DNA from 3 places in the Cellulomonas sp. Root137 genome. Region 2 is predicted to be linked to each of the others. Evidence: predicted binding sites of a transcription regulator. Region 2 holds the regulator's gene; each other region holds the start of a gene.
The links. Region 2 encodes HrcA, which represses chaperone genes, less so after heat shock. Its sites were predicted from a motif close to TTNGCACTCGNNNNNNNCGAGTGCNAA; they were not measured.

Region 1 (3,274 bases), on a different contig from region 2:
CAGCACGTCCGCGAAGGGGCTGTGCTCGTCGCTCTGGATCCGGGCCATGTCCGCCACGTCGACCTTGTCGTCGGTCGTCGCCGCCGTGAGCAGGGTGCGGATCCGCTGCGCGCGGTAGCCGTAGTCCCAGTCGTCGGTGAGGAACGGGCCCACGCCGGCGGGGGTGACCGCCTGGTTGGCCGTGACGACGAACCCCTCGACCGGGTCGAGCGCGCGCGGCATCGCGGCCGCGTCGACGAAGCCCTGCCAGTCGTACCGGCTGTCCCAGCCCGGCCGCGGCCACGTGCCGTCGGAGGGCACCGGGCCGTCGGAGACGTTCGCGCGGACAGGGATCCGGCCCGGAGCCTGGTAGCCGATGTGGCCGTCCGTCGTCGCGAAGACGATGTTCTGCGACGGCACGTCGAACAGCGCGGCGGCCGCCTGGATGTCCGCGGCGGTCTTGGCGACGTTGATCGCCAGCACGGCGTCCATGGTCCGACCCGGCTGCAGGGCGGTCCACGCGAGCGCGACCTCGAAGGTCCGGCCGGGCGCGCCCTCGGGGACGGGGGCGGTGCCGACGCCCACGAGGTCCAGCACGTCGGACACCAGCGGCCCGTGCACGGACTCCCGCACGGTCAGCCGCACGTCGTCGCCGCCGTTGACCTTGATGACCTCGGTGCGCTCCGTGATCGGCGCCGACGCCCCGTCGAGCCGGGTGGTGTCCTCGTCGACCCGCTCGAGGACGAAGTCGGTGACGTCGGCGCCCAGGTTGGTCAGGCCCCACGCGAGCGAGGCGTTGTGCCCGATGACCACGCCCGGCAGGCCCGCGAACGCGAACCCGGAGACGTCGTACGGGCACGCGGCGGACACGTCGTCGCACCGCAGGCCGATCTGCTCCCAGATGCCCGGCGCCGAGATGCCGAGGTGCGGGTCGTTGGCCAGCAGCGGCTTGCCGGACTCGGTGAAGGCGCCGGAGACCACCCACGAGTTCGACCCGACGCCCTCGCCGTCGCCCACGAGGTGCGGCACCGCGGCGAGCGCCGCGGACGCCGACGCCATCGCCTCCTGGAGGTCCGCGCTGTCGAGGTCGAGCGAGGTCGTCCTCGACGCCGCCTGCTCCACCGTGGTGACCGGCAGGTCCGCCGCGGTGAGGATCGGCAGGTTGAGGTCCTGCGGGTACGTGGGGAAGAGCTCCTCGACCCGGGCGACGTCACCGATGGTCGAGTACGAGGCAGCGCGCTCCAGCTCGGCGTCGTAGTTGCCGCGCAGGTCCCAGGCCATCGCCTTGAGCCACGCGAGCGAGTCGACCGGGTCCCACTCCTCCGGCGCCGCGACGTCCACCTGCAGGCCGAGGACGCTGTACTCGACGGCGACCGCACCCGGGTCGCGGTCGGCGAGGTAGTCGTTGACCCCGTCGGCGTAGGCCTGCAGGGCGTCACGCGTGGCGGGTTGCAGGAGGTCCCACTCCTGCTGGGCCACCCGGCGCCAGCCGAAGGTCCGGATCACCTTGTCGGCCGCGAGCGCGTCCTCGTTCTCCCCCACCAGCTCCGACAGCCGGCCCGACGTCACGTGCCGGCGGTAGTCCATCTCGAAGAAGCGGTCCTGCGCGGCGACGTAGCCCTGGGCGCGGAACAGGTCGCGGGAGGTCGTCGCCGTGATCGTCGGGACTCCCCGGTCGTCGCGGGTCACGATGACGTCGGCGTCGAGGCCCGCCAGCTCCTTCTCGCCGGAGACCTCGGGCAGCGGGCGCCGCACCACGATGACGGCCGTGACCATCACGGCGACGAGCGCGAGGACGACCACCGCGGCGACGGTGACCAGGGAGAGACGAAGGAGGCGGCGACGAGACACGCTTCGGAGGGTACTTCGCCGCCACCGGTCCGGCTGGCGTGGCGCCCGGCGCGGGCGGTCGGAATGTCCTGAGCGGCGTAGCGGTTACGATTGGCACTCGGACGATGCGAGTGCCAGACCGACTGACCCGCTCGATGAGCTGCCAGGAGAACTTCAGTGCCCACCTACGCCTACGCCTGCACGGCATGCGGTCACGCCTTCGAGACGGTGCAGTCGTTCAGTGACGACTCGCTGAGCGTCTGCCCCGAGTGCGACGGACGCCTGCGCAAGGTGTTCTCCTCGGTCGGCGTCGTGTTCAAGGGCTCCGGGTTCTACCGCAACGACGCGCGCGCCGGTGCGAAGTCGTCGGCCCTGACCCCGGCCGCGAGCACGACGAGCCCCGCGCCGGCGTCCTCGTCGTCGGACTCCTCGACGTCCGCCGCGTCCTCGACGCCCACGCCGGTCGCGAAGCCCGCCGCCTCCGCCTGACCCTCGTCGCCTGAGCCTCGGCGCCGTCACCTGCGGGTGGGGGCGCCGAACTCGTCTGTCGAGCCGCCCGCAGCCCTCGCGCACGCGGGGGCTGTTCACATCGTCGCCGTCCCCGGCTTCCCGCACCCGCGGCCGCTCTACCGTCGGCCGTCATGCACCCCCACCTGCTCGCCGGCCGCCCGCCGCCGCTCCCCCACCGCCGCCGCCCGTGGCAGGTGACCCTGCGGTCCGCCCTGTGGCGCACTCGGTTCGCGGTCGCCGCGGCGTTCCTCGGCGTCGCCGCCGCCTGCATAGTGCAGTCGCTGCGCCCGCCGGACCCGCCGACGTCCGCCGTGGTGGTCGCGGCGCGGGAGATCCCTGCCGGGACCACGCTGACCAGCGCCGACGTCCGCGTCAGCCGGTTCCCCCGGTCCGTCGCCCCCGACGGAGCGGTCACGGACCCGGCGGACGTGGTCGGCTCCGCTGCCGCCGTCCCCCTCGCGACCGGCGTCCCGGTGCTCCCCGGCCTGCTGGCCGACGACGAGGTGCGCGGACCGCCCGGCACGGTGGTGGCGACGGTCCGGTTCGCCGATCCCGCCGTCGCGGGGCTGCTGTCGCCGGGCGTGCGGGTGGACGTGCTGGCAGCGACGGCGGAGGGCGGCCCGGGCGGGGTGGTCGCGACGAGGGCGCTCGTCCTGCCGGTCGCCCGTCAGGACGGCCCCGGCGGTGCGCTGGGTCTGGGCGGCTCCGGTGACGCGTCGGTTCCGGTCCTGCTCGCCGTCTCCCCGACCGAGGCGCCCGCTCTCGCGGGGGCCGCCGCTTCCGCGTTGCTGTCCGCGGTCGTCGTGCCATGATCGTGCATTCCGGGCGCGCTGCGCCGACGGAGCACGACAACCCCCAGAACCCTGACCCACCTCAGTGGCCGCAGAAGGCGGACCACCGACCGAAGGGAATCGCGACGATGCTCCAAGGATTCAAGGACTTCATCTCCCGCGGC
Region 2 (3,274 bases):
CCTGGTCGCCGTGCCCGTCGTCCTGCTCGCGACGGCGTTCCTGTTCAAGCGGCTGCTCGGGGACCCGATCGCGGCCTGATCGTCTGCACGTGCGGTGCCCGGTCGGCCCCCGGTCGGCCGGGCACCGTCATGCCGTGACGAAGTCGATGAGCTCCTCGACACGGCCCAGCAGGCTCGGCTCCAGGTCGGCGTAGCTGCGCACCGAGCGCAGGATGCGCTGCCACGCGCGGGCGACGTCCGCCTGCTCGTCGGCGGGCCAGCCGAGCTCGCGCAGGATCCCGTGCTTCCACTCGGTGCCGCGCTCGATGACGGGCCATGCGGTCAGGCCGATCCGCTCGGGCCGGACGGCCTGCCACACGTCGACGTACGGGTGCCCGAGCACGAGGACGGATCCGGCGGGGTGACCGCGGACGGCGTCGGCGGCGATCCGGCTCTCCTTCGACCCGGACACCAGGTGGTCCACCAGCACCCCCACGCGGCGCCCGGGGCCGGGGGAGAAGTCCCGCAGGGCGTCGGCGAGGTTGTCGACGCCGTCGAGCAGCTCGACGACCACGCCCTCGAGCCGCAGGTCGTCGCCCCAGACCTTCTCCACCAGCTCGGCGTCGTGCTTGCCCTCCACCCAGATCCGGCTGCCGCGGGCCACGCGAGCGCGGGCGTCGTGCACGGCGACGGACCCCGAGGCCGTGCGGGTGGGCTTCGCGGGTGCCGGGGCGCGCACGGGAGCGGTGAGCGCCACGGGCTCGCCGTCCAGCCAGAAGCCCCGACCCAGCGGGAAGGTGCGGGTGCGACCGCGCCGGTCCTCGAGGACGACGACGTGCTGGCCGCCCGACTTTTCCACCCGGACGACGGCGCCGACCCACCCGGTGGTGACCTCCTCGACGACGAGGCCGGTCTCGGCGGGCTGGGGGCGGCTGGTGCGGGTGGGCCGGTGGTGCGTCGAGCCGGAGCCCCCGAGCACGTCCGAGCCGTAGCGGTCGTCGTTCACCCGGGCAGCCTAGGGGCCGCGGTCGCGCCGTCCCCGGACGCCACCCCGTGAGTGTCGCGCCCCCGGCGTAGCATTGGCACTCCTGTGCGGGGAGTGCTACCCACGGACTGCTCGAGCGACGACGGAGGAGGCGACATGAGCGAGGACCGGCGGCTGGACGTGCTGCGCGCGATCGTCGAGGACTACGTCGCCACCAAGGAGCCGGTGGGCTCCCGCGCGCTCGTCGAGCGGCACTCGCTCGGCGTCTCGCCCGCGACCATCCGCAACGACATGGCAGCCCTCGAGGAGGGCGGGTACATCGCCCAGCCGCACACCTCGGCCGGCCGGGTGCCGACGGACAAGGGCTACCGGCTGTTCGTCGACCAGCTCTCGACCGTGAAGCCGCTGTCCAGCCCGGAGCGCCGCGCCATCGGCACGTTCCTGGAGAACGCGCAGGACCTCGACGACGTCGTCGACCGGGCCGTGCGGCTCATCGCGCAGCTGACGCACCAGGTCGCCGTCGTCCAGTACCCGTCGCTGCGGCGCTCGGCGCTGCGGCACGTGGAGCTCGTGCCCGTCGGCGCCCGGCACCTGCTGGTGGTCCTCATCACCGACACGGGTCGCGTCGAGCAGCGCACGCTCGAGCTGGTCACCGACCTCGACGAGTCCGTGGTCGCGCGGCTGCGGTCCCGCCTGAACGTGAGCGCGGCGGGTCGGCGGCTGTCCGAGCTGCCGGTCGCGCTGGGCGAGCTGACCGACGCGTTCGCGCCCGCGGACCAGGCACTCGTCAACGCCGTCGTAGCCGTCCTCGAGGAGACGCTGGCGCAGGAGTCGGAGGAGCGGGTGGTGCTGGCCGGCACCGCCAACCTCGCGCGCGTCGGCAGCACGGACGTGCGCGCGATCGGCCCCGTGCTCGAGGCGCTCGAGGAGCAGGTGGTGCTCCTGCGGCTGCTGTCCGAGATGGCCGAGGACTCCGCGACGGTCGCGGTGCGCATCGGCCGCGAGACCCAGCACGACGGGCTGTTCGAGACGAGCTTCGTGACCACCGGCTACGGCGACGAGGGCGGTGGGTCGGTGGCGCGCATCGGCTCGATCGGACCACTCCGGATGGACTACCCCGGCACCATGTCCGCGGTCCGTGCGGTGGCCCGGTACCTGACGCGCATCCTCGCGCAATGACGCACGCACACGTTCGACCTGAGACCTGTTCCACGACCGCTGGAAGCGAGCAGACCCTCCTGTGACCGACTACTACGAGATCCTCGGCGTGCCGCGTGACGCGACGCCGGAGCAGATCAAGAAGGCGTACCGCAAGCTCGCCCGCGAGCACCACCCCGACGTCGCGGGGACGGACGCCGGCTCCGAGGACACGTTCAAGGACGTCTCACGCGCGTACGACGTGCTGGGCAACCCCGAGAAGCGCCGCGCCTACGACCTGGGCGGGGACCCGTCGTCGCCCGGTGGCGGCATGGGGGGCGGCTTCGGCTTCCAGGACATCTTCGAGACGTTCTTCGGTGCCGCCACGGGAGCGGCCGCCCAGCGCGGTCCGATCCCGCGCGCCCGGCGCGGCCAGGACGCCCTCGTGCGGCTGGACCTCGACCTCGCCGAGGTCACGTTCGGCGTGCACCGCGAGGTCCCGGTGGACACCGCGGTGATCTGCCCGACCTGCAACGGGTCGTGCTGCCGTCCGGGGACGTCGCCGCGCACCTGCGAGGTCTGCGGCGGCCGCGGGTCGGTGCAGCGCGTCGCGCGCTCGTTCCTCGGCCAGGTCATGACCACGCAGCCCTGCGCCGCGTGCCACGGCTTCGGCACCGTCATCCCCGAACCGTGCACCGAGTGCTCGGGTGAGGGCCGGGTCCGCTCGCGCCGCACGCTGGCCGTGGACGTGCCCGCGGGTGTGGACACCGGGACGCGGATCAAGCTCACCGGCCAGGGCGAGGTCGGCCCGGCCGGCGGCCCTGCCGGCGACGTCTACCTCGAGGTGCGCGAGCGCAAGCACGACACGTTCGTGCGGCGCGGCGACGACCTGCACGCGACGCTCGAGGTGCCGATGACCGCGGCCGCCCTGGGCACCGTGCTCACGCTGGACACGCTGGACGGGCCGCAGGAGGTCGATCTGCGTCCCGGCACGCAGCCGTCCCAGATCGTCTCGATCAAGGGGCTCGGCGTCGGTCACCTGCACGCCCCCGGCCGCGGTGACCTGCATGTCCACGTCGAGGTGCACGTCCCGACCGCCATGGACGACGAGCAGGCGGAGCTGCTGCGCCGGCTCGCGACCCTGCGCGGCGAGGAGCGTCCGGAGGCACGGCT
Region 3 (3,274 bases), 2.1 Mb from region 2:
GAGCACGACGGGCAGCGCGATACGGACCGTCGCCCGGGTGGGCTGGGGCACTGTGACACTCCTCCGATACACGCGCGCCGATTCGGTCGCGCACGTGCAGATGGTGCCATGTCGGGCATCGGCGTGACGCCACCGTCACCCCTGTGACACACCTGGGCCGACGACCGCGGGGCAGCAGAACGGGCCGGCCACCCGGAGGTGACCGGCCCGTTCGGCCGTGCTAGATGGTGCTCAGCGGTTCAGCTGCGGATCAGAACCCGCCGCCGAAGTCCTCGCCACCGCCGCCACCGGAGGGCGCGTTGTTGCGCTCCGGCTTGTCGGCCACGACGGCCTCGGTGGTGAGGAACAGCGCGGCGATGGACGCCGCGTTCTGCAGCGCGGAGCGCGTGACCTTCACCGGGTCGTTGACGCCCGCGGCGAGCAGGTCCTCGTACGTGTTGGTCGCGGCGTTGAGGCCGTGACCCACGGGGAGGTTGCGCACCTTCTCGACGACGACGCCACCCTCGAGACCGGCGTTGATCGCGATCTGCTTGAGCGGGGCCTCGATCGCGAGCTTCACGATCTGCGCACCGGTCGCCTCGTCGCCCTCGAGCTTGAGGCCCTCGAACGCGGTCTTGCCGGCCTGGATGAGCGCCACGCCACCACCGGCGACGATGCCCTCCTCGACGGCCGCCTTGGCGTTGCGCACGGCGTCCTCGATGCGGTGCTTGCGCTCCTTGAGCTCGACCTCGGTGGCCGCGCCCGCCTTGATGACGGCGACGCCACCGGCGAGCTTGGCGAGGCGCTCCTGCAGCTTCTCGCGGTCGTAGTCCGAGTCCGAGTTCTCGATCTCGGCACGGATCTGCGAAACGCGGCCCTGGATCTGGGCGGCGTCGCCGGAGCCCTCGACGATGGTGGTCTCGTCCTTGGTGACGACGATCTTGCGCGCCGTACCGAGGACCTCGAGGCCCACCGTGTCGAGCTTGAGACCGACGGTCTCGGAGACGACCTGGCCACCGGTGAGGATGGCCATGTCCTGCAGCATCGCCTTGCGGCGGTCGCCGAAGCCGGGGGCCTTGACGGCGACCGACTTGAACAGGCCACGGATCTTGTTGACGACGAGCGTGGCCAGGGCCTCGCCCTCGACGTCCTCGGCGACGATGAACAGCGGCTTGCCGGCCTGGATGACCTTCTCCAGCAGCGGCAGCAGGTCCTTGACGTTCGAGATCTTCGACTCGACGAGCAGCACGTAGGCGTCCTCGAGGACGGCCTCCTGGCGCTCCGGGTCGGTCACGAAGTACGCCGACAGGAAGCCCTTGTCGAAGCGCATGCCCTCGGTGAGCTCGAGCTCGAGGCCCAGCGCGCTGGACTCCTCGACGGTGATGACGCCTTCCTTGCCGACCTTGTCGAGCGCCTCGGCGATGAGGTCGCCGATCGCCTGGTCGCCGGCGGAGATGGCGGCCGTGGCGGCGATCTCCTCCTTGGTCTCGACGTCCTTCGCCTGCGCGAGCAGGGCAGCGGTGACGGCCTCGACGGCCTTCTCGATGCCCTTCTTCAGCGCGATCGGGTTGGCGCCGGCCGCGACGTTGCGCAGGCCCTCGCGCACGAGCGCCTGGGCGAGCACGGTGGCGGTGGTGGTGCCGTCGCCCGCGACGTCGTCCGTCTTCTTGGCGACCTCCTTGACGAGCTCCGCACCGATCTTCTCGAAGGGGTCCTCGAGGTCGATCTCCTTGGCGATGGAGACGCCGTCGTTGGTGATCGTGGGGGCGCCCCACTTCTTGTCCAGGACGACGTTGCGGCCCTTCGGGCCGAGGGTGACCTTGACGGTGTCGGCGAGGATGTTGAGTCCCCGCTCGATGCCGCGGCGGGCCTCCTCGTTGAAGGCAATGATCTTGGCCATGGGGCTGTGATCCTTCACTGGGTTCGGGTCGGCCGAGGGTGCCCGCGACGGACGGGCACGTCACCCGCGGTCTTGTCCCGCGTGCGACGGCCCTCACCGGACGGCCGTGGTGATTCTGTCACTCTCCACCGGAGAGTGCTAAGTCCAATGGTTAGCACTCGACCCCCGAGAGTGCAAGCAGCGTTCACTCAGAGCGGCACCCCAGGAGCCGCGTCAGGGCTATCGTGCGCGTGTGCAGGATCACGACGAGGACGTCGACACCGGCGGTCGGCGTACCGCGGGCGCGGTCGTCGCGCCCCTGCGTCGTGCCCGGCACGCGGACCGCCGCCGGCGCACGGGGGGCGCCCTCGCCGTGGCGTTCGTGGTCGCGGCCACCACCGCCATCGTCGCCACGGCGCCGGCCGGAGCGCGCGCCGCCGAGACCCCGGCCCCGCCGGCCGCCGCCCCGCCCGCCCCGGAGTACGCGTCGATCCCGCTCTACCACGAGGGCCTCACCACGCTCCCGGGCGGCCTCCGGGTGCCCCTGGCGCCCGGCACCGACGCGACGTTCCTGGCCGGCACCCACGTCGTCGACCCTGCGGCGTCGACCCTCGCTCGCGCGGTCACCGGAGCGGCCCCTGCCGGGCACGGTGCCACCGCGCGCGCCGCCGCCTCGGTCGCCGGCCGCCAGCGCGCCTGGCTCGCCTCCGGCACCGTCCCCGGCGTCGGCGGGCCGTACGAGGACATGGCTCGCGCCGCCCTGCTGGACCTGCACGCGCTCATGCTCCCGGACGGTGCGGCCGTCGCGGCCTGGTCGGAGAAGTGGCGGTACGTGTGGCCGCGCGACGCCTCGTTCGTGGCCGTGGCGCTGGCCCGGACCGGCCACGTCGACGACGCCCTCGAGATCCTCTGCTTCCTCGACCGGGTGCAGTCCGCGGACGGCTCCTTCCAGGCGCGGTACCTGCCCGACGGCTCGGGGCCGCCCGACGACCGCGGCGTGCAGACGGACGGCACCGGGTGGGCGCTGTGGGCCGCCGGCCTGGTCCTCGCGGAGATCGCCGATCCCGCCGAGCGCACCGCGGCCGCCGAGGAGCTCCGGCCGTTGATCGTCCGCTCCACCCGGCACGCGATCGAGCTCGTCGGGCGCGACGGTCTCCCGCCCGCGTCACCGGACTACTGGGAGGTGCCCGAGGACGCCCTCACGCTCGGCACGGTCGCGCCGCTCGTCGCCGGCCTGCAGCAGGCGTCGACCCTCCTGCCCCTGACGGGCGACGACGCGCTGGCCGGGTCCGCCTTCGACGCCGCGATCCGCTCCAAGGTGGCAGTGATCCGCGCGTTCGGCCCGACCGGGTTCGCGCGGTACGCGGACGGCGGGCACGCGGACGCCGCCAGCGCCTTCCTGCTGCCGCCCTTCCT

Region 1: ASD18_RS17985 (FmdB family zinc ribbon protein) is a predicted target of HrcA. The motif match lies at 1,921-1,947, and genes of this name have one in related genera.
Region 3: groL (chaperonin GroEL) is a predicted target of HrcA. The motif match lies at 2,031-2,057, and genes of this name have one in related genera.

What each region holds. Positions count from the first base shown of each region.
Region 1 covers NZ_LMFG01000004.1:88,658-91,931, reverse strand. Annotated here, with positions in the region: gene ASD18_RS17990 (penicillin acylase family protein) at 1-1,830, opposite strand, end outside; gene ASD18_RS17985 (FmdB family zinc ribbon protein) at 1,987-2,298, shown strand; gene cpaB (Flp pilus assembly protein CpaB) at 2,451-3,131, shown strand; gene mscL (large conductance mechanosensitive channel protein MscL) at 3,239-3,274, shown strand, end outside.
Region 2 covers NZ_LMFG01000001.1:2,176,057-2,179,330, forward strand. Annotated here, with positions in the region: gene ASD18_RS21180 (hypothetical protein) at 1-79, shown strand, start outside; gene ASD18_RS10265 (DUF3097 domain-containing protein) at 128-985, opposite strand; gene hrcA (heat-inducible transcriptional repressor HrcA) at 1,121-2,143, shown strand; gene dnaJ (molecular chaperone DnaJ) at 2,205-3,274, shown strand, end outside.
Region 3 covers NZ_LMFG01000001.1:69,548-72,821, forward strand. Annotated here, with positions in the region: gene ASD18_RS00335 (OmpA family protein) at 1-51, opposite strand, end outside; gene groL (chaperonin GroEL) at 251-1,879, opposite strand; gene ASD18_RS00345 (glycoside hydrolase family 15) at 2,112-3,274, shown strand, end outside.